Regions from separate parts of the Streptosporangium sp. NPDC053982 genome, predicted to be linked through region 3. Evidence: predicted binding sites of a transcription regulator. Region 3 holds the regulator's gene; each other region holds the start of a gene.
The links. Region 3 encodes LexA, which represses DNA repair genes until DNA is damaged. Its sites were predicted from a motif close to TCGAACANNTGTTCGA; they were not measured.
Positions count from the first base shown of each region.

Region 1: a site for LexA is predicted at 1,704-1,719, ahead of ACZ6W9_RS06385 (SAV_6107 family HEPN domain-containing protein). Genes of this name have one in related genera too.
Region 2: a site for LexA is predicted at 3,359-3,374, ahead of recA (recombinase RecA). Genes of this name have one in related genera too.

Region 1 is NZ_JBVJKQ010000003.1:247,457-255,003, reverse strand. Features, by position in the region: gene ACZ6W9_RS06395 (YbaK/EbsC family protein) at 1-433, opposite strand, end outside; gene ACZ6W9_RS06390 (L,D-transpeptidase family protein) at 552-1,397, shown strand; gene ACZ6W9_RS06385 (SAV_6107 family HEPN domain-containing protein) at 1,967-2,413, shown strand; gene ACZ6W9_RS06380 (PP2C family protein-serine/threonine phosphatase) at 2,625-3,845, opposite strand; gene bldD (transcriptional regulator BldD) at 3,992-4,486, opposite strand; gene ACZ6W9_RS06370 (universal stress protein) at 4,720-5,652, opposite strand; gene ACZ6W9_RS06365 (amino acid permease) at 5,649-7,073, opposite strand; gene arcC (carbamate kinase) at 7,280-7,547, opposite strand, start outside.
Region 2 is NZ_JBVJKQ010000006.1:191,525-199,071, reverse strand. Features, by position in the region: gene rny (ribonuclease Y) at 1-1,015, opposite strand, end outside; gene recX (recombination regulator RecX) at 1,401-2,147, opposite strand; gene recA (recombinase RecA) at 2,162-3,250, opposite strand; gene ACZ6W9_RS12535 (DUF3046 domain-containing protein) at 3,597-3,791, opposite strand; gene ACZ6W9_RS12530 (pyridoxal phosphate-dependent decarboxylase family protein) at 3,987-5,324, opposite strand; gene ACZ6W9_RS12525 (Lhr family helicase) at 5,535-7,547, shown strand, end outside.
Region 3 is NZ_JBVJKQ010000026.1:57,767-65,313, forward strand. Features, by position in the region: gene ACZ6W9_RS35190 (vitamin B12-dependent ribonucleotide reductase) at 1-2,777, opposite strand, end outside; gene nrdR (transcriptional regulator NrdR) at 2,872-3,339, opposite strand; gene ACZ6W9_RS35200 (hypothetical protein) at 3,794-3,940, opposite strand; gene lexA (transcriptional repressor LexA) at 4,280-4,984, shown strand; gene otr(A) (tetracycline resistance ribosomal protection protein Otr(A)) at 5,166-7,142, opposite strand; gene leuS (leucine--tRNA ligase) at 7,446-7,547, opposite strand, start outside.

The DNA of each region.
Region 1 (7,547 bases), on a different contig from region 3:
CGGCGAAGGACGTGGGGAAGACCGTGTGCGGGTGACCCGCCGCGGCCCACACCGTCTCGTACCGGCCGAGCCAGGTGTCGACCAGGGTCCGCAGGGGGGCCGGATGGCCGATCGGGGCCACCCCGCCGATCACCTGGCCGGTGGCCGCCCGGACGAAGTCGGGACTCGCGCGCCGTACCTTCGCCACGCCGGCCGTCCGGGCCACCAGGGCGGTGTCCACCCGGTGGGCGCCGCTGGTGAGCACCAGGAGCGGCTCGCCGTCGGCGTCGAAGACCAGGCTGTTGGCGATCGCTCCGACCTCGCAGCCCAGCCGGGCCGCCGCCGTCGCCGCGGTCGGGGTCGCCTCCTCGAACACCACGATCTCACCGGTGGCGCCGTGCTCGCGGAGGACCGCGGCGACCTTCTCCACATTCGGATGCAACTTTTCTGGCACGCGGCCACTCTAAACAGTTGGACCGTTGCATGCCGTCCCATTGACCGTGATGGGGACGAGACGCCGATGCACTATGGTCCCTTGATCCAGAAATCACGGTAACGAGGGGATGGTCCAGATGAGAGTCCGACGGCGGCTCGGAGCGGCCACGCTGGCTGCGGCGGCCCTCCTTGTCTCCTCACCCGGTCTCGCGAGCGCCGCGGCGGCTCCCCGCACCCCGGCGGGCGCCCTCCCGGCCGCCGCGGTCCCGGTCACCGCTTCCACGGTCACCGGGGCCCCGGTCGGCGCGGCCGCGGTCCCGACGGCGGCGCCCGCGTTCACCGCGCCCGGCCGGACGCTCCGGCTCGGCGCCAAGGGGGCCGAGGTCAAGGTGCTCCAGACGCGGCTGCAGCAGCTCGGCTACATGCCGGGCACGGCCGACGGCCGGTACGGCGGGGGCACCCTGACCGCGCTGTGGGCCTTCCAGAAGGTCAACGGCATCGCGCCGACCAGCACCGTGGCGAGCAGGACGTGGCGGGCGCTGGAGGCTCCGCGCGCCCCGAGGGTGCTCGTGCCGGGCGGCCGGGCGACCCGGGTCGAGGTGAACCTCACCCAGCAGGTGATGGTCCTGTACGTCGGCGGGAGGGTGCGGCTGATCAGCCACATCTCCTCCGGCAGCGGGATCCCCTACTGCGAGACGGCCACCTGGAACGGCCGGACCCAGCGGTTCTGCGGCAACGCCCGCACGCCGACGGGCGACTACCGGACGACCTGGCGGCGAAGCGGCTGGCACACCTCCTACCTCGGCAAGCTGTACAACCCGATCTTCTTCAACGGCGGCATCGCCCTGCACGGCGCGTTGTCGGTGCCGCTGGCCCCGGCCTCGCACGGCTGTGTGCGGCTGCCGATGAACGTCGCGTCGGCACTGCCCAAGCTGCTCGGCACCGGGGTGCCGGTGCACGTCCGCGGGAGGTTCGTGCGGTAGCCCACGGGGACCGTCCGCGGGAGGTTCGTGCGGTAGCCCACGGGGACCGTCCGCAGGAGGTTCGTGAGCTAGCCCACAGGGACCGTCCGCGGTCTCCACCGCGGCCCGTCCGCCGCCTCCCCGTACGCCGTCTCCGCCGCGGCCCGCCGTTCCCCGGCGGAGCCGGTACGGCGGAGGCCGCGGGGGCGCGCGGCGGCCGCGGCGGGAGCCCGTCCCGCCGGTTCGCCGGCCGTCCCCGAGCGCCTGTTCGAGCGCGGAGAACCCCGGGAGATCCCCATCTCCCGGGGTTCTCGCTTTTCCCGCCGATCGAACCTTTGTTCGCCGCACTGCTTGACAGTGCGGGTGATCGAATTTATGTTCGATGTAAAGATGCGAGGCTCGCGGCTCGCGTCCAGGGGCGGTCGTCCGCCGTCGCCGCCGTCACGGCGGCGACGGCGGGCGGGAACCGGACGGGGAGAGGGGAAGCTCCTCGTCCGGCCGCCCGGCGGATTTGTCGGTGGTGTCTGCGAGCCTTGACATCACCGGTGAGAACGCCGGGAGCCGCTTGCGACCAAGGAGGTTGAAGCGCAGTGATCCATCGACCCGGTGACTCGGGCGGGCCCCGGCTCTCGCCCACGGTCCGGGCGCATCTGGCCGATGCGCGCGACTGCCTGGAGGAGGCCGCCGCCGCGACCACCCCCGCCACCCGCTACGTCGCGGCCCACCTGGCGGCCCTGCGTGCCGCCGCCGCGGTCCTGGCCGCCCGCCCGCGCCCCATGGACGGCCGCAGGCGCAGGCTGCGCAGCGCCTGGGAGCTGCTGCCGGAGGCGGAGCCCCGGCTGGCCGACTGGGCCCCCTATTTCGAGATGAGCGCCACCAAGCGTGCCTCGGCCGAGGCCGGCATGACGCGCGTGGTGTCGGCGCGCGACGCCGAGGAGCTGATCTCCGAGGCGGAGCGGTTCGTCGCCACCGTCGAGAAGATGCTCGGCGTGCCCGTCCAGCCCACCCTGCCCGGCAGCGTCCCGCTGGCCGGCTGACCCCGCCGCCCGGCGCACCCCCTCACACGCCGGCAGGCGCGCCCCTCACCGCGTCGTTCCGTCATCCCGTCGCCCGCGTCCGCGGCGTCCCGGTCCCGTCCTGTGGCCCTGCCGGGCACTCAGGAGACCCCTGCCGGGCGCTCAAGAGACCCCTGCCGGGCATTCAGGAGACCTGGGGCAGGGGGCGCGGCTCAGGAGACCCGGGCCGGGCTCAGGGGACCGCCGAGGGGGCTGACGCGTCCGAGGAGTCCGTCCGGCGGTCCACCCGGTGGCGCAGCAGGAGCATCGCGGCGTCGTCGCCCAGCGGGCGGCCCACGTGCCGCAGCAGGTCGGCGCGCAGGGCGTCCAGGGCCAGTTGCGGATCCGATCCGCCGAGCAGGTGCGCCCGCGCCTCCAGCGGATAGAACTCGCCCGCCCCGTTGCGCGCCTCGATGACCCCGTCGGTGTAGAAGAGCACCTGCTCCCCGGGTTCGAAGGGGATGCGGTACGGTTTCGGCTCGCTGACCCGCAGTGCGCCCATGCCCAGGGGCAGCGCCTCCTCGGGCGGTTCGGCGAAGCACTGCTTGCCGCCGGCTCCCAGCACCATGGGCGGCGGGTGACCGCAGTTGACGATGGTGATGGAGGCGTCGCCGGTGATCTCGGCGAGGATCGCCGTCACGAACTGCTCGCCCGAAAGCTCTCTGGTCAGGGCGTTCTCCAGGCGGGTCACCACGCGCAGCAGCCCGGTCTCGTCGTGGGCGGCCTCCCGGAAGGCGCCCAGCACCACCGCGGCCGTCTCCACCGCCTCCAGGCCCTTGCCCTGCACGTCCCCGACGATGATCCGCACCCCGTGCGGGGTGGTGACCACGTCGTACAGGTCGCCGCCGATCCGGGCCTCGGCGGTGGCGGAGGTGTAGGAGACGGCGACGCCGATCTCGGGTCCGGCCCGGCGCGGCACCGGCCGCAGCAGAACCCGCTGGGCGGCCTCGGCCACCGAGCGGACGTCGGCGAGTTGCCGTTCGTGGCGGAGCCGGCCGGCGCTGGCCAGCACGCTGGCCATGGTGACGCCCAGGATGGCCATCATGGTGATGTTGGTGCGGGAGCTCCACAGGACGTCGTAGTGCAGGCCGAGGGCGACGCACAGCGCCAGCGCGACGATCCCGACCACCGTCGTCCGGCCCAGGCCGCAGGCGACGCTGGCGAACGCCGGGCCGAGGGCCAGCAGGGGGAGCAGCCCGGTCTCCGGGCCCGAGCCGAGGTCGGCCAGGGCGACCACGGCCATGACGACGAAGGGCAGCAGCCGTAGGGTGTCCTGGGTCCTGCTGGCCCCGACGGAGGTCAGCAGCCGCAGGAAGGCGCGGGTCTTCGTCGAGCCGAGCATCGCCACGACGACGTCGAGGCGGCTTTTCGGGGACGGAGGAGAGTGATCGTGCCGATCCTCTCTCCGTGCCATGTTCACCACATCTCGCTAAAGCCGTATTTGCCTTTTCCTACCACAGCGAAGGTCTTCTGTGGCGGTATGCGAGTGATCTTCCGGGGATACGGCGTGTCGCGCTCCGCGGCCGTGGGCGCGCCGCGGCGGCACGCCCACGGCGACGGTCAGAACGACTCGACGGCGCGCCGTGCCTCGGGATCGAGCACGCCCCAGTTGATGAGCTCCTCGGTGAGCTCGGCCGGGGACTTGTCGTAGATCACCGCCAGGGAGCGGAGGTCCTCCTGGCGGATGGACAGCACCTTGCCGTTGTAGTCGCCACGCTGGCTCTGGATGGTGGCGGCGTAACGGGCCAGCGCGCCGGCCTTCTCCTTGGGGAGCTGGGCAAGGCGCTCAAGGTCGATGACAAGCTTCGGCGTCGGGCCGAGCGGACTCGGCGCGGCGCCGCCGGGCAGCAGCTCCGAAACCGGCACGCCGTAGAAATCAGCCAGTTCGGCAAGCTTCTGGACCGTCACGGCGCGGTCACCGCGCTCATAGGAGCCGACCACGACCGCCTTCCAGCGCCCGCGCGACTTCTCTTCGACTCCGTGCAGGGACAGGCCCTGCTGGGTGCGGATGGCACGGAGTCGTGCACCCAGCGACTTGGCGTACTCAGACGGCATAGTGTGGCCCCCCGGCTCTGTTATGCACTGCTTTCACTTGATTGTGCTCCCTCGCAACTTATGCCCCAACCGCTGGGTTGGTGCGCGGGACAGGGACCTTCGGTGACGGGAGCGTCAGGGTTTACCCGATAAGGCCGCGAGGTGCGGTTACGGACAGTGACGGTAAAGCGGTGGACGCCCAAGGTCAAGCTGATTGGAAAAAAGATGCGGAATCCGGTCCGGTGGGTTCCGCCTCAAAGGCCGCAGTTGTCCCGCATGGGCGATACGGCCCCATGGGTCGCCGTGCCGGACGGCCGCGGCGGCGGGTTGCGGGGCAGCATCATCACCGGGCACGCCGACGCGCGGATGATCTTCATTGACGTGTCGCCGAGGAAGACCCGGCGCAGCGGGCCGGCCGTGCTGGAGGCGCAGACCAGCAGCGCGCCCTCGCACCCGGCGCCGCCGAGCGCGGACGCCACGTCCCCGCCCTCCAGCACCTGCGTCGTGACCTCCACGTCGTGCCCGTGCGCCGCCTCACCGAGGTCGGCGGCGGCCCGCTCACGCAGCCGGTCGAGCGTCTGCTCGGCCGCCTTCACCCGCATCCCCCGGCTCACGACCAGGGTGATCAGGTGCAGCGGCGTCCCCAGCGCCACGGCGATCTCCGCGGCCGGCCGTACGGCGTCGTCGGAGGCGGGGTCGCGGCGGTAGGCCACGACCAGCCGCCGGATCGCCGGCGGGTGGTCCTCGGCGTACCCGCGCGGGGCCAGGGCGACGGGCACCGGGCAGGAGTGCAGGAGCTGGTCGGCGGTGCTGCCCAGTGCGATGCGGCCCCGGGAGCCCCTGGGCGCGGAGCCGATGACCACCGCGTCGGCGCCGATCCGCCCGGCGAGCCCGACCAGCCCGCGCCCGCTGCCGCGGTCGGCCTCCAGCATGTAGTCGATCGGCACGTCCCGGACGCCGGTCAGGGCCAGCCGCGCCTGCTGCAGCGCCTGGGCGGCCTGCGCGGTGATGTAGGCCCGCCACTCGGCGTCGACCTTCCCGGGGCCCGGCGTGGGCCAGGCGGGCGGGTGGACGTGTCCGACGGTCAGCCGGGCCCCGGCCTGCCTGGCCAGCAGCACGGCCAGCGCCAGCCCGTCCCTGCCCCGTGTCTCGGGGATGAACCCGGCGAGGATGTGCTCGATCTTCATCTGGCGCTCCGGTTGAGACGGGAGTGGCGGTAGCCGTACAGGAAGTAGGCGAGCAGACCGGCCGCCATCCAGGCCCCGAACGCGAGCCAGGTGACGGACGCGAGCCCGGCCATCACGACGAAGCAGAAGATCACCCCGAGGATCGGGGTGACGGGGAAGAACGGCGTGCGGAAGCTGCGCGGCAGCTCCGGGCGGGTCCGGCGCAGCACGAGCACACCCGCGTTGACGATCGCGAAGGCGAACAGGGTGCCGATGCTGGTCGCCTCGGCGAGCTGGCCGAGCGGGACGAACCCGGCCAGCGTCGAGACGAACAGGGCCACGATGAGGGTGTTGGCGACCGGCACCTGACGGCGCGGGTCCACCCGCTGGAAGACCTTCGGGATCAGGCCGTCGCGTGACATCGCGAACAGGATGCGGGTCTGGCCGTACAGGACGGTGAGCACGACGCTGGCGATGGCGACGACCGCGCCGAAGGAGATGACGATCCCCGGCCAGGTCGCCCCGGTGGCCCGGTCGGCGACCAGGGCGAGGCTGGCCTCGGTGGTGTTCGGGTCGAACAGCCGCCAGTGCATGGCGCCGACGGCCGACAGCGCCACCGCGACGTAGACGATCGTGACGATGACCAGGGACAGGATGATCGCCCGCGGCAGGTCGCGCTTGGGGTCGCGCGCCTCCTCTCCGGCCGTGGAGGCGGCGTCGAAGCCGATGTAGGAGAAGAACACCTGCGAGGCGGCGGCGGTGACGCCGGCCATGCCCAGCGGGGCGAACGGCGTGAGGTTGCCCGCGCGGAACGCGCTGAAGGCCACCGCGCAGAAGAACACCAGCACCACGATCTTGATGAGCACGAAGACGACGTTGGCCCTGGCGCTCTCGGAGGCGCCGCGCAGCAGCAGCCAGGTGGCCAGCAGCACGATCAGGATCGCGGTGAGGTTCAGCACGCCGCCCTGGTCGCCGGGGGAGTGGGTGACGGCGTCGGGCAGGCGCGTGCCGGACAGGTCCTCCAGGAAGCGGTTGAGGTACTCGCCCCAGCCGACCGCCACGGCCGCCACCGAGACCGCGTACTCCAGCATCAGGCACCAGCCGCACACCCACGCCACCAGCTCGCCCATCGTCGCGTAGGCGTAGGAGTAGGACGACCCGGAGACCGGGATCGTGCCGGCCAGCTCGGCGTAGGACAGCGCGGAGAACAGGGCGGTGACCGCGGCCAGCACGAAGGAGGCGACCACCGCGGGACCGGCCTTCGGCACGGCCTGGCCGAGGATGACGAAGATGCCGGTGCCGAGGGTGGCGCCGACGCTGAAGAGGGTCAGCTGCCACATGGTCATGGTCCGGCGCAGCTCGCCGCCCTCGCCGTGGCCGCCCTCGGCGACGATCTCGTCGGCCGGCTTGGTGCGCAGCAGCCGGCGCGCCATGGAGACCATCGGCGCCCCCTTCCCCTCGTCGCGCGCGGGTGCGCGGCCCGCGCCCTGCTCCGCCCCTCGCGGAGGGCATTACCCCGGCCGGGCGCCCCGGACGCCGCCGGGCCGTACGGAGGGGTCCCGGAGGCCGCCGGGCCGTACGGCGGGGTCCCCGGCCTCCCGGGGCCGTACGGCGGGGCCCCGCGGCCGGGCCCCGGAGGCCCCGGAGGTCACGGCACGCCGTCCGGCGGCCAGGTGCCGCCGGGCGTGACGATGGTGCCCGCCGTGCCCTCAAGGATCCGCGCCGCGTCCTCCAGCCTGCCGATGGCGGCCATGTCGCCGGTCGTCTCGACGAACCGGGCGACCGCCTCCACCTTGGGCCCCATGGAACCGGCCGGGAAGTGCTCGGCGCGCAGCTCGTGGGGCGTGGTGCGGGCGATCTCCTCCTGCCGCGGGGTGCCGAAGTTCCTGGCGACCCCCGGCACGTCGGTCAGCGAC
Region 2 (7,547 bases), on a different contig from region 3:
GCAGGGTGACCAGCTCCGGGTGCATGTCGGTGAGGCCCAGCTCCACCAGGGCGTCCTCACCGGCCCGCACGCACAGCTCCCTGACCTCCGCCCTGCTGCGCTCGTGCGCCTCCTCGATCCGCTGGGGATGGATGCGCCCGTCGAGCACGAGCTTCTCCAGCGTCAGCCGGGCGGTCTCACGGCGGACCGGGTCGAAGCACGACAGGAGGACCGCCTCGGGCGTGTCGTCGATGATGAGGTTGACCCCGGTCGTCGTCTCGAAGGCGCGGATGTTGCGGCCCTCGCGGCCGATGATGCGGCCCTTCATCTCGTCGCCCGGCAGGTGCAGGACGCTGACGACGGACTCGGCGGTCTGCTCGGTGGCCACCCGCTGGACCGCCAGTGTGACGATCTTGGTGGCGCGCTTCTCGCCCTCCTTGCGGGCGTCGCTCTCGATCTGCCGGACGATCAGGGCGGCCTCGCGCTTGGCCTGGTTCTCGATCTCGCGCACCAGCTCGGTCTTGGCCTCGTCACCGGTGAGACCGGCGACCCGCTCCAGAACGGCCCTGCGCTCATCGGCGACGCGGTCGAGCTCCTCCCGGCGGGCGGCCAGCTCGGTCTCGGTCTCGGCGAGCTTGCGGGCCCGCTCGGCCTGGCGTCTCGCCTCCTCGTCCAGGCGCTGCTCCCGCTCGGCCAGCCGGTTCTCCCGCCGCTCCAGGTCCGAGCGGAGCTCCTTGATCTCGTACTTCAGGCCCCGGCTCTCCGCCTCGGCCTCCTTGCGCAGCTCCGCGGCGGCCTCGACGGCCAGCTCGGACCTGCGCAGGATCTCCCCCGCGTCGCTCTCCGCCTTGGCCCGGATGTCGGCGGCCTCCCGCCGGGCGGCCTCCAGCTCGGTCTGGACCTCGGCCAGCTGCGCGGGAGAAGGGCCTATCGGCCCGCCGCCGGTACGGCGCAGCAACACGATCAACGCGACTATCGTCACCACCGAAAGAACCGCGACGGCCCCGGTCAGTATGACGACCACAATCGGATCCATGCGCGCCCCGCCCTCCTCGCGTCGCGGATATCAAGCATGCGAGGGGTCACGCGCACGGCACGGAGAAGTCAGGCGGTGTCGTCACCACGGCAGGTGCCGACCGAGGGTCCACTCCACACCGGCTGATCACGCCGGCGCGTCGTCCGCCCTCATCCGCCGCTTTGTTCGCCCGTAATCAACCGTTATGACAATCCGCACTGCGCGGAGTAACTCCTCACTGTCGTCGAGGCTAAGCGTCAAACAGGTAACGGGCAAGCAAAGGCGCACTACGAACCGGCCGGCATCGCGAAGGCGGCGTTCCGGAGCGGCATCGCGGAGGCGACGCCCGGACCGGAGTGCTACCGGAATCGTCCGCGGCGCTCCGACCTTCGGGCCGGGAAGCGCGTCAGTCGAAGGGGTGGTCGAGGTCGTCGGCGAACGCGGCGCCTTCCGGCTCCTCGTTCTCCAGGGCTTCGCGGACCACGCGGAACGCCAGCCCCGGACCGTACCCCTTGCGGGCGAGCATGCCCGCCAGCCTGCGGGTCCGGACGGCACGGTCCAGCCCCCGGGTGGCGGAGAGCTTGCGCGCCACCAGCCTGCGAGCGGTCTCCTCCTCCTGCTCGGGGTCGAGCTGCTCCACGGCCTCCTTCACCGTGTCCTCGTCGACCCCGCGGTGCCGGAGCTCCGAGGCGAGCGCCCTGCGGGCCAGCCCCCGCCCGGTGTGGCGCGAGCTCACCCAGGCGGCGGCGAACGCCTCGTCATCGATGAGCCCGACCTCGGAGAACCGTTCGAGCACGGCCTCGGCCGCCTCGTCGGGCACGTCGCGCTTGCGCAACGCCTCGGCGAGTTGCGCCCGGGTGCGCGGCCCCATGGTCAGCAACCGCAGGCAGATGGCGCGAGCCACCGCCTGCGGGTCGGCGTCGGGGCCCTGGCTCGCCGGGGAGCCCTCGACCGGCCCGTCCGGGAGACGCCCGTCGAGGGCGCTCCGGGAACGCCTCCCTCCGCGCCGGCCCTCGCGTCTTCCCCCCTTCCGGGAGGAACCCGAGGGCTCGGGCACGTCGGGCCAGGCGCCCCAGTCCCGCGGCCCGGCCTGGCCGGCCGGACCGGAGTCGGATCCCGTCGGTCCTGTCGTCGAGTCAGGTCCCGTCGTCATCGGCCGGTCCCGGATCAGGCGTCACCCGGCTTGGGGGTCGCCTTGGAACCCCGGCCGGACGCGGCGGGAGCGGAAGCGGCGGGCGGCGGGGTGGCCGGGCTGTCGAGGCGCGGGCCGATGCCGAGCTTCTCCTTGATCTTCTTCTCGATCTCGTTGGCCATGTCCGGGTGGTTCCGCAGGAAGTTGCGGGCGTTCTCCTTGCCCTGGCCCAGCTGGTCGCCCTCGTAGGTGTACCAGGCGCCGGACTTGCGGACGAAGCCGTGCTCGACACCCATGTCGATCAGACCGCCCTCACGGGAGATGCCGACGCCGTAGAGGATGTCGAAGTCGGCCACGCGGAAGGGCGGGGCCATCTTGTTCTTGACGACCTTCACCCGGGTGCGGTTGCCGACCGCCTCCGTGCCGTCCTTGAGCGTCTCGATGCGGCGGATGTCGAGACGGACCGAGGCGTAGAACTTCAGCGCCTTTCCACCGGTCGTGGTCTCGGGCGAGCCGAACATGACGCCGATCTTCTCGCGGAGCTGGTTGATGAAGATCGCCGTGGTGCCGCTGCTGTTGAGCGCGCCGGCGATCTTGCGCAGGGCCTGGGACATCAGGCGCGCCTGGAGACCGACGTGGCTGTCGCCCATCTCGCCCTCGATCTCGGCCTTGGGCACCAGGGCCGCGACCGAGTCGATGACCAGCAGGTCGACCGCGCCGGACCGGATCAGCATGTCGGCGATCTCCAGCGCCTGCTCACCGGTGTCGGGCTGGGAGACGAGGAGCGCGTCGGTGTCGACGCCCAGCTTCTTCGCGTAATCCGGGTCGAGGGCGTGCTCGGCGTCGATGAACGCCGCGATGCCGCCGCCCTTCTGGGCGTTGGCCACCGCGTGCAGGGCGACCGTGGTCTTACCCGAGGACTCGGGACCGTAGATCTCGATGATGCGGCCGCGCGGGAACCCGCCGATGCCGAGAGCGACGTCGAGTGCGATGGAGCTGGTCGGGATCACTTCGATGGGCGCCCGCGCCTCGTCGCCGAGACGCATGACGGAGCCCTTGCCGAACTGCCGCTCGATCTGGGCGAGAGCGGTCTCGAGCGCCTTCTCGCGGTCGTTAGCTGCCATGGGAGCCCCCCTGGAGGGTCACGGGATGAATCGGTTGCCAGAAAGCTACGGGGTGCGACCGACATTTTCTGGAAGAGCACGCCATCGGTGGCGGCGTGTCCAATATAGCCGAACGATTGTTCGACGGAGGCTCGACGCTCCCATCCGTCCCCGGCGCCCCGCGTCGCGGGACGGATGGACCGCATGGCACGGGCCGGCCGCACGGCACGGACCGGCGGGACGGCGGATCGGCGCGCACGGCGGGTCGGCGTGGACGACGGGATGTCGCGGACGACGGCATGGCGGATCGGCCGCGCGGCATGGACCGGCGGGACGGTGCGGACGGCGGATCGGCGCGCGCCGGCGCTCAGCGCAGGGCGGCGGCGACGTCGGACACCCCGCACACGGCCCGCCAGACGTCCTTGGCGGCGATGCCGTCCGCCAGCGCCTGGTTCACCGTCCTGCCGTCCAGGCCGGCGATGACGTAGTCGCGGGCCCACGACTCGGCGTAGGCGTCACCGAAGTGGAGTCTCATCCGGTTCCAGAAATCCGACAGGCGCATGCCTCCAGTCTGACCCCTCCCCGCGGTGCTCATGACCGGACGCGCCCGGTGTCCGCCGGGCGGCCACGCCGCCCGGCACGGGCCGGGACGGGCCGGGACGGACCCGGGACCTGCGCCGCGGGCCCACGGTGGACCCAGCAGTGAGCCCGACGGCGGGCCCGGGGTGGGCCCGCAGCGGGCCACCCCGGGCCGCGGTCACGCCGTCGTGGCGATGATCTCCTCCACGATTTCCATCGTCGTGCCGGGATGCAGGAACGCGAACCTTCCGACCGTCTCGCCCTCCCATCCGGTCGGCGTGACGAACCCGACCTGCCCGGCGAGCAGCCGCTCGGACCACTCGTAGTAGTCCCGCCCGGTCCAGCCGGCGCGGCGGAAGAGCACCGCCGACAGTTCGGGCTCGCGGATCAGCTCCAGGTGTCCGGTGCGGCCGATCAGCGCGGCGGTCTCGCGGGCCAGCCACAGCCCCCTCTCGACGGCCTCGGTGTAGGCGTCGGTGCCGTTGACCGCGAGGGAGAACCAGAGCGGCAGGCCGCGGGCGCGCCTGGTCAGGTGATAGGCGTAGTCGGTGGGGTTCCACTCGTCGCCCTCCACGTGCAGGACATCGAGATAGGAGGCGTCCTGGGTGTGCACGGCGCGGGCCAGGCGGGGCTCGCGGTAGAGCAGGGCCGCGCAGTCGAAGGGCGCGAACAGCCACTTGTGCGGGTCGACGACGAAGGAGTCGGCGTGCTCGATCCCCTCGTAGCGGTGGCGCACGGAGGGCGCGAACAGCCCCGCGCCGCCGTACGCGCCGTCCACGTGGAACCACATGCCGCGCTCGCGGGCGACCTCCGAGACCCCGGCGAGGTCGTCGATGATCCCGGCGTTGGTGGTTCCGCAGGTGGCCACGACGGCGATCACGTCGGAGGGGTCGGGGTCGGCCGCCAGGGCCGCGCGCAGCGCCTCTCCGGTGAGGCGGTGGTCGGCGGACGGCACGACGAGGGCGTCCACGCCGATGATCCGCAGCGTGTTGGAGACGGAGGAGTGCGCCTGGTCGCTGACGGCGACGCGCAGGCGGCCCCCGGGGCGGCGGTGCCGGGCGGTGTCCCTGGCCACGACGAGCGCGGACAGGTTGGCGGCCGAGCCGCCGGAGACGAAGCAGCCGCCCGCGCCGGCCGGCATGCCGGCCCTGTCGGCGATCAGCCTGAGCACCTGGTTCTCCGCGGCGATCGCGCCGGAGGCCTCCAGCCAGGAGATGCCCTGCAGCGACGCGCAGGAGACCACCATGTCGAACAGCAGGGCGGCCTTGGTGGGGGCGGCCGGGATGAACGACAGGAAGCGGGGACTGTCGGCGGAGATGACCGCCGGGGCCAGCTGGGTCGCGTAGACGTCCAGGACCTTTCCGGCGTCGGTGCCGCCGGGCGTGATGAGCCCGGCGAGGGCCGCGTCGAGTTTGTCCTTCACGCCGGGGTTGTCGAGGGGGACGGGGTCGAGTGAGAGCCGCTCCTTCATGTAGGAGAAGACCAGGTCCGTCAGCCGCTCGTCGTAACTGTGCACGCGAGAATTATGCGGATAAAAGGTTTAAAACGGATAACAAGGACCTCAGATCATGTTCAAGGTAGATTCTGTCGATATCCCCCCGCACCGTGTGACGTCCCGCGGGCGGACGGTTCTGTCGGTGGCGAAGGGCAGTATGGATCCGTGACCGGCTCAGCGCTCGACCACTTCAGCCCGGTGACCAGGGAATGGTTCGCCGGCGCCTTCGCCATGCCCACCGCCGCCCAGGAGGGGGCGTGGGCCTCGATCGCCCGCGGGGACAACACCCTCGTCGTCGCGCCCACCGGCTCCGGCAAGACGCTGGCGGCGTTCCTGTGGTCGCTCGACCGGCTGGCCGCCGAGCGCGCGGCGGAGGCGGCGGAGACGGCCGCTGTCTCCGGGGCGGACGGCGGGCCCGGCTCCGCCCCGTCCGGCGGGACCGAGCGGGTCGTCCGGAAGTCCGGCGACCGGCGGGACCCTCGCGGCTCCGGCGGTCCCCGCGGGCGCGCCGGAGAGGACGGCGAGGCCGCCCGGCGCTGCCGGGTGCTCTACGTGTCGCCGCTCAAGGCGCTGGCGGTCGACGTCGAGCGCAACCTCCGGGCGCCGCTGACCGGGCTGCGGCAGACCGCCCGGCGGCTCGGACTGCCGGTGCCGGAGATCTCCGTGGCGATCCGGTCGGGCGACACCTCGCCGGAGGAGCGGCGCCGGTTCGCGGCCAGGCCCGCCGACATCCTCATCACGACCCCCGAGTCGCTGTTCCTGCTGCTGACCAGCCAGGCCCGCGAGGCGTTGCGCGGGGTGGAGACGGTCATCGTCGACGAGGTGCACGCGGTGGCGGGCACCAAGCGCGGCGCCCACCTGGCCCTCAGCCTGGAGCGGCTCGACGCCCTCCTGCCCGCCCCCGCGCAGCGCGTCGGGCTGTCGGCGACCGTGCGCCCGGTGAGCGAGGTCGCCGAGTTCCTCGGCGGTCCCCGTCCGGCCGTCGTGGTGCAGCCCCCCTCGGAGAAGGAGATCGAGATCGAGGTCGTCGTCCCCGTCGAGGACATGACCGAGCTCGACTCCGCCCCGCCGCGGTCGCCGTCCGGTGACGGCGGCGCTCCCGGCCACGGCGCTCTGGGTGACGGTGCTCCCGGTGACGGCGACCTCGGCGACGACCGCTGGCTCACCGAGCCGCCCACCCGGCGGTCCATCTGGCCGCACGTCGAGGAGCGGCTGTTCGACCTGATCGGCGCCCACCGCTCGACGATCGTGTTCGCCAACTCCCGCAGGCTGGCCGAACGGCTCTGCACCCGGCTCAACGAGCTGGCCTGGGAACGACGGCCCGGCACCGGGGACGCCGACGCCGCCGGGGACGGCGGGGACGACGGAACGCCCTGGAAGGGGACCCCTGCGGAGCCCGTCCACTGGGCCGACGGGTTCCCCACCCCGCCCGGCTCCGCCCCGGCCGGCCCCACGCCGGGCGTCGCCTCCACGCCGCCGACGGCCTCGTCCGCCACCCCGGCGGAGATGATGGCGCAGGCGGGCGCGTCCAGGGGCGTGATCCCGGAGATCGTCCGGGCCCATCACGGGTCGGTGTCGAAGCAGGAGCGCGCGGCGATCGAGGACGCCCTCAAGTCCGGGCGGCTGCCCGCCGTCGTCGCGACCTCCAGCCTGGAGCTCGGCATCGACATGGGCGCGGTCGACCTGGTCGCCTGCGTGGAGTCGCCGCCGAGCGTCTCCAGCGGCCTGCAGCGGATCGGCCGGGCCGGTCACCGGGTGGGGGCGGTCTCCCGTGGCGTGATCTTCCCCAAGTACCGCGGTGACCTGGTGCAGACGGCCGTGGTGGCCGAGCGGATGCGCGCCGGGGAGATCGAGGAGCTGCGCTGTCCCCGTAACCCGCTCGACGTGCTCGCCCAGCAGATCGTGGCGATGACCGCGCTCGACGAGTGGACGGTGGACGACCTGGAGACCCTGGTACGGCGGGCCGCGCCGTACCGCACGCTGCCCCGCGGCGCCCTGGAGGCGGCGCTCGACATGCTCGCCGGGCGCTATCCGAGCGAGGAGTTCGCCGAGCTGCGCCCGCGGATCGTCTGGGACCGCGTCACGGGTGTCCTGCGGGGCAGGCCCGGGGCCCAGCGGCTGGCCGTGACCAACGGCGGCACGATCCCCGACCGGGGGCTGTTCGGCGTCTTCCTGGCCGGGGAGAAGTCCTCGCGGGTGGGCGAGCTGGACGAGGAGATGGTCTACGAGTCGCGGGTGGGCGAC
Region 3 (7,547 bases):
TCGGCGGTGCGGCCCTGGTGGGACTCCAGGGAACCGCCGCGCTCCGGCCGGGCCTCGGCCGCGGGGACGTCCGCGGCGTCGGCGGCGCCGGTGCCCTCCCCGGGCCTGGCCTGCTCGATCGGCGCCGAGGTGGCCAGCTCGGCGATGACCTCGGCGGTGTGCAGCGCGGCCGGGTCCTCGCCGCGCTGCTGGGCGGCCCGCTCGGAGGCGGAGAAGATGCCCAGGGCCGCCCGCTCGTCATAGGGCAGGTGGTCCAGCGCCAGGCGGCGGAAGATGTAGTCCATCACCGAGGCGGCCATGCGGATGTCCGGGTCGTCGGTCATGCCCGCCGGGTCGAACCGCATGTTGACGAACTTGCTGACGTAGGTCTCCAGCGGCACGCCGTACTGCAGGCCGATGGAGATGGCGACCGAGAAGGCGTCCATGACGCCGGCGAGGGTCGAGCCCTGCTTGGACATCTTCAGGAAGACCTCGCCGAGACCGTCGTCGGGGTAGGACGAGGCGGTCATGTAGCCCTTGGCTCCGCCCACGGTGAAGCGGGTGGTGGTGCTGGGGCGCTGGTTCGGCATCCGGCGGCGGGTCGGACGGCCCACCTCCACGATCTGGACCTGCGGCTGCGCGGTCGGCTCGGCGGCCTGCCCGGCCGTCTTGTCCTCGGCCTTCTTCCCCCCGGCCGACAGCGGCTGGCCGACCTTGCAGTTGTCGCGGTAGACCGCCAGGGCCTTGAGGCCGAGCTTCCAGCCGGCCATGTAGACCTGCTCGATGTCCTCGATCGTGGCCGACTCGGGCAGGTTGACCGTCTTGGAGATGGCGCCGGACAGGAACGGCTGGACGGCGGCCATCATGCGCACGTGGCCCATGGGGGCGATCGCCCGCTCGCCCATGGCGCAGTCGAACACCTCGTAGTGTTCGAGCCGCAGGCCGGGGGCGTCCACGACGTGGCCGTTGGCGGCGATGTACTCGACGATCGCCTCGACCTGCTCCTCCTGGTAACCCAGACGGCGCAGGGCCCGCGGGATCGTCTGGTTGACGATCTGCATGGAGCCGCCGCCGACGAGCTTCTTGAACTTCACCAGGGCGAGGTCGGGCTCGATGCCGGTGGTGTCGCAGTCCATCATCAGGCCGATGGTGCCGGTGGGCGCCAGCAGCGACGCCTGGGCGTTGCGGTAGCCGTTCTTCTCCCCCAGCTTCAGGCAGTCGGCCCACTGACGGGTCGCCTCGGCGTGGAGGGCCTTGTCCATGGCGTCCAGCGTGCGCAGGTCGTCGTTGGCCGCGGCGTGCTTGCGCATGACGCGCTTGTGGGCCTCGGTGTTGCGGGCGTAGCCGTCGTACGGTCCCACGACCCCGGCCAGCTCGGCGCTGCGGCGGTAGGAGACGCCGGTCATCAGCGAGGTGATGGCGCCGGCGATGGCCCGGCCGCCGTCGGAGTCGTAGGCGTGGCCGGTGGCCATGAGCAGCGCGCCGAGGTTGGCGTAGCCGATGCCGAGCTGACGGTAGGCGCGGGTGGTCTCGGCGATCTTCTCGGTCGGGAAGTCGGCGAACGTGATGGAGACGTCCATCGCGGTGATGACCAGCTCGGTCACCTTCACGAAGCTCGCGACGTCGAAGGTCTCGTCGTCCTTGAGGAACTTCAGCAGGTTGATGCTGGCGAGGTTGCAGGAGGAGTTGTCCAGGTGGAGGTACTCCGAGCACGGGTTGCTGGCGGTGATGCGGCCCGTCTCGGGGCTGGTGTGCCAGTCGTTGATCGTGTCGTCGTACTGGACGCCCGGGTCGGCGCACTCCCAGGCGGCCTTGGCCATCTTGCGGAACAGGTCGCGGGCGTCGATCGTCTCGATGACCTCGCCGGTGAGACGGGCGCGCAGGCCGAACCGGTCGCCGTCCTCCACCGCGCGCATGAACTCGTCGGAGACGCGCACGGAGTTGTTGGCGTTCTGGTACTGGACGGAGACGATGTCCTTGCCGCCCAGGTCCATGTCGAACCCGGCGTCGCGCAGCGCGCGGACCTTGTCCTCCTCGCGCGCCTTGGTCTCGATGAACTCCTCGACGTCGGGGTGGTCGACGTCCAGGACGACCATCTTGGCCGCGCGGCGGGTCGCGCCGCCGGACTTGATGGTGCCCGCGGAGGCGTCCGCACCGCGCATGAAGGAGACCGGGCCGCTGGCCGTACCACCGCTGGAGAGCAGTTCCTTGGAGGAGCGGATCCGCGAGAGGTTCACGCCGGAGCCCGAACCGCCCTTGAAGATCACGCCCTCTTCCTTGTACCAGTCGAGGATCGACTCCATGGTGTCGTCGACGGCGAGGATGAAGCAGGCGCTCACCTGCTGCGGCGAGGCGGTGCCCACGTTGAACCACACCGGCGAGTTGAAGCTGAACACCTGGTTGACCAGGGCGTGCTTGAGCTCGTGGTCGAAGATCTCGGCGTCCTCGTCGGTGGCGAAGTAGCCGTTCTCCACCGCGGTCCTGGTGTAGACGCCCACCACGCGGTCGATCAGCTGCTTGAGGCTCCACTCGCGCTGCGGGGTGCCGACCGCGCCACGGAAGTACTTGGTGGTCACGATGTTGGCGGCGTTGACCGACCAGGACTCGGGGAACTCCACGCCCCGCTGCTCGAAGTTGATCGAGCCGTCCCGCCAGTTGGTCATGACGACGTCACGGCGTTCCCAGGACACCTCGTCGTAGGGATGCACTCCGGGGGTGGTGAAGATGCGCTTCATCTTCAGCCCCTTGCGCAGCCGCCTGCCCCCGCCCGCGGCCGTACCGCTGACCGTCTCCGTCATGACTTCCCCCTTCCGGGGCCCCGCCTTTTCGCGGAACCCACGAGTCGGACCACATCAACGCGCCGCTCTGGCCCCCGGCGCCCGGGGTTCGGATTCAGTTTCGGTCCTGCTTGGCGGAGCGTTCCGCGCGCAACTGCTCGATCTCGGCCTCGAAGTCGGCCAGGGTCTCGAAGCCGCGGTAGACGGAGGCGAACCGGAGGTACGCCACCTCGTCCAGCTCGCGCAGCGGGCCCAGGATCGCCAGCCCCACCTCGGGGGCGGCGATCTCGGCCGCTCCCGTCGCGCGGATGCTCTCCTCCACCCGCTGGCCCAGCTGGGCGAGGGAGTCCTCGCTCACCGGACGCCCCTGGCACGCCCGCCGCACCCCGGCGATCACCTTGTCCCGGAAGAACGGCTCGGTGACCCCGCTGCGCTTGCTGACCATGAGCAGGACGGTCTCCTGCGTGGTGAACCTGCGGCCGCATTCGGGGCACGTGCGCCTGCGGCGGATGGCGCCGCCGTCGTCGGTGGACCGGCTGTCGATGACCCGCGTGTCCGGGTGACGACAGAACGGACAGTGCACGCGGGTCGCCTCCTTGGCCTGCAGGTGGCCCGCGCCCTGTGTTTCGCCTCGTGTTTCCCGCAAACCCCATGGCAGGGGCGCGCGCGCACGTCTTCCAGGGGTCGAAATGCGGTAACGAAAACACAATCTATGGTGAAGTTCACCGGTGGAGCCACTAGATGTTGTGGTCCAACGGTAGGAGGGTCCGACCATGAACGCAAGTCAGCCGGGCCCCGCGCGCCGAAGTCGCTGATCAGCGCGCCGACCCGGCGTGTCGCCCCCTCCTGCCCCGGCAGTCACGGCGGTAACACCCCCTATGCCCCTTTCGCCCCCACGCCCCACGAAGCCACCGCACCCTGAGGCCGCACCCTGAGGCCGCACCCTGAGGCCGCACCCTGAGGCCGCCGCGTCCCGGCGGCCGGGACGCCGGCCGCCGGGACGCGCGGTCACCCTCCGGGACGCGCCGTCACGATGATCACGGCGCCGCCTGCCGGGGCCCGGCGTCGCGGGCCGGGACCGACGAGGAGTCGGCGCACCCCGGATAGCCGACCCCGAGGGTCGCGTCGATGCGGGGACCGAGCCACAGCGCCCCCAGGGTGACGAGCGTGAGGACCGCCAGCACGACGGCCCTGCCCCGCCTGGTGAGCCGGACCGGCGCACCAGGGTATCGGACGTTCCCCGGCGGCCCGGGCCTACGGCCGGGCCGCCGCCGGGATCGTGGCGCCGCCATCTCCGCCGCGGTCGCCTTCATATTGACCACCCCCTCCGACCTGGTCGAACACACGTCGAGGAAAGATCGGCGAATCGAACACGATGTCGATCGAACTCCCGTACGATGTTGTACACCACGCCGTCGGTCATTTCGAGGAAGACTCGAACAGTTGTTTGAACATGATCTTCGACGGCGGTACGGTCGCTGTGGGCGACACGGGCAATGCAGACCGGGAGGCAAGGAGATCGCATGAGCGAGCACGACGAGAACGGTTCGGCCGTCAACGACCTGGCGGTGCGCAGACGTGACTCCCTCGGCCTCACCCCCAGGCAGCGGAAGATCCTTGAGGTGATCCGCGACTCGGTGCAGCAGCGCGGCTACCCGCCGTCCATGCGGGAGATCGGCGAGGCGGTGCAGCTCACCAGCACCTCCAGCGTGTCGCACCAGCTGACGGCGTTGCAGCGCAAGGGCTATCTGCGCCGCGACCCGCACCGTCCCCGCGCGCTCGAGGTACGCCTCCCCGGCGAGCCGGTGCTGTGGGTGGACCCGGACGCCGCCCAGGAGGGCGTCAGCCGCCCCACCGCGGCCTATGTCCCGCTCGTCGGCCGGATCGCCGCGGGCGGCCCGATCCTCGCCGAGGAGAGCGTCGAGGACGTCTTCGCGCTGCCCAAGCAGCTCGTCGGAGAGGGCACGCTCTTCCTGCTCCAGGTGGCCGGCGACTCGATGATCGAGGCCGCCATCGCCGACGGCGACTGGGTCGTCGTCCGCCAGCAGCCCGTGGCCGACAACGGCGACGTGGTCGCCGCGATGATCGACGGCGAGGCCACGGTGAAGACCTTCAAGCGCAAGGGCGGCCATGTCTGGCTGGTCCCGCACAACCCGAACTACGACCCGATCCCCGGCGACGAGGCGACCGTCCTGGGCAAGGTCGTCGCGGTGCTGCGCAAGCTTTAGACCCTTCCCTGGAGGAGCGGGCCCCGGTCTCCACCGGGGCCCGCTCCTTTTCACGGGCCCATCGGCCTCCGCGTCCTGTTCTTCCTCCCGCCGCCCCACGCGCCGTCACCGGATGCCGGAACGGCGGGCGCCGCCGTCCTCGCCACCGCCGTCCTCGGCACCGCCGTCCTCGGCACCGCCCTCACCGCACCCCGCCGCGCTGCGCGAGATGGCGGAGATACTCCACGCGATCGAGCGGGTTGCCGTCCGACCGCGCGCGGTGGGGAGGCGGGCCGGTGACCGGCCGGTCACCGGCCGGCCCCGACCACCAGATCCCCTCGCCCCGCGACAGGCCGGGAAGCCGGCGCTTCACCTCCCGCACCCTGCGCGCGGGGATGTCCCCCTTCAGCGACCACGTCTCCGGTCCCCCGGCGGAGGCCGCCGTCTCCGCCCCGTGCTCGGCGAGCAGTGCGGTGACCGCGCTCAGCGTGTCGGCGGGGATCTCCAGTTCGAAGGCGTGACACGGCTCGTGGACGCGGGTCCCGGCGGCGGCCAGCGCCCGCATCAGGACGAGCGGAGTGAGGTGCCGGAAATCCCCGGCCGTGCTGAGCGGAGGCGCGAAGCCCGTCCGGGTCAGGGTGACGACGCAGTCGATCACCGCCCAGCCGTGCATCCCCTGCCGGAGGGTGTCGCGGACGGCCTCCTCGATCGCCCGGTGGAAGGGACGCGGGAGCGATCCGAGCTCCACCTCCCGCCGGAAGGCGAGCCCCGATCCGGTCACGCCCGGCTCGACGCGCAGCCCGACGGTCGCGTAGAAGTCGTTGCGCCCGTGACGGCTGATCTCCTCGACGGCCTCCCCCGTCCCCGTCGGCCGCTCCAGGTACACCGTACGGCTCGGCTCGAAGACGGCCTCGACCCCGAAGTCGCGCAGGAGCATCGCCGCGATCACCTCCTTCTGGACCTCCCCGTACAGCAGCACCGAGGTCTCCCCCTCGGGGGTGACGTGCGTGTGGATGAGCGGATCCTGCTGGGCCAGGCTCAGCAGCGCGGCGTGCAGCCGCGCCTCCTGACCGGGCCGTGCCGGCCGGACGACGGTCTCCAGACCGGGCGGGGCGAAGCGCGGCCGCCGGGCGAGCCCGTACGCGGAACCGATCTGGTCTCCGACCCGCACCCCGGAGAGTCCCCATACCTTGGCGATGTCCCCCGCCGTCAGCCGGTGCGGTCCCTGCTCCGCGGAACCGACGACGCGCAGGACGGTGACCTGGCCGGGATGCTCGCTGACGCCACCGTCCGGTTCTCCGCGGTGGAGGGTGACGCGTTGCCGGGCGCGCAGCTCACCGGCGTGCATCCGCACGTAGGCGATCTTCTCCCCCGCGCCTCCGCGCTCGATGGCGAAGACGGTGCCGCGTGCACCGGTCCCTCCGGCGTCGCAGCCGGGCGGCAGCAGACGGGCGATCCCGTCGATCAGCGTCCCGACGCCCTGACCGGCCAGGGCCGAACCGAAGAAGACCGGGTGGAGCAGGCCTGCGGCGACCTGGGCGCGTATCTTCACCCCCAGCTCATCGGGCGTCGGAGGCGGGCCGTCGACGAGGGCCGCGAGCAGCGCGTCGTCGTTCTCGGCGAGGACCTCCGCCACCCGGGCGCGGAAACCGGGCTCGTCCAGGGAGTTCGGCGTGACGCGGACGGCGGGGGTTCCCGCCCGCCGGACGGAGCTCATCGGAACGACGTGCGGCGCCAGTCTTCGCCGGATGTCCGCCGTCGTCCCGTCGGGACGGGCGCCGGATCTGTCGACCTTGTTGACGAAGATCAGGGTTGGCAGGCGCATCTCCCGCAGCGTCCTCATCAGGACGCGGGTCTGTGCCTGCACGCCCTCCACGGCGGACAGGACGAGGACCGCGCCGTCGAGCACGCGCAGGGCCCGCTCGACCTCGGCGATGAAGTCGGAGTGACCGGGGGTGTCGATCAGGTTGATCCGCAGGTCGCCGACGCCGAAGGAGGCGACCCCGGAACGGATGGTGATGCCGCGCTGCCGTTCGATGTCACCGGTGTCGGTCTGGGTGCTGCCGCCGTCGACGCTGCCGAGACGGTCGATGACTCCGGTGTCGAACAGCAGGCGCTCGGTGAGGCTGGTCTTACCCGCGTCGACGTGCGCGAGGATACCGATGTTGATGGTGGGCACAGGCGGTCGAAGTCCTCGGGAGCTCTGGTCCTACAGGGCACTGTGAGATTCCGAAGACGCGCCGCATGCCGTGCTCCCTGTGATCGTCCGTCCTGTCGCCGCCATCCTGTCACCGATCCACCCGATCTTCGAGGCGATATCCGGGCGGGCCGGATCGCGGCTCCGGCGGAGGGTCGCGGTACCCGGGCCGAACGCGAGCGGGCCCGCCGTCCGGGAGGACGACGGGCCCGTTCCCGGGCCCTGTGGCGGCACCCGGGAGGCACACGTGCCGGACCGCCCGCTCCGGGGGCGGTCCGAGCCGTGTCAGGGGACGATGTTGACCAGCTTCGGCGCGCGGACGATGACCTTGCGCGGGTCACCGTCCAGGAAGGCCCGGACCTTGTCCGAGGCCAGCGCCAGCGTCTC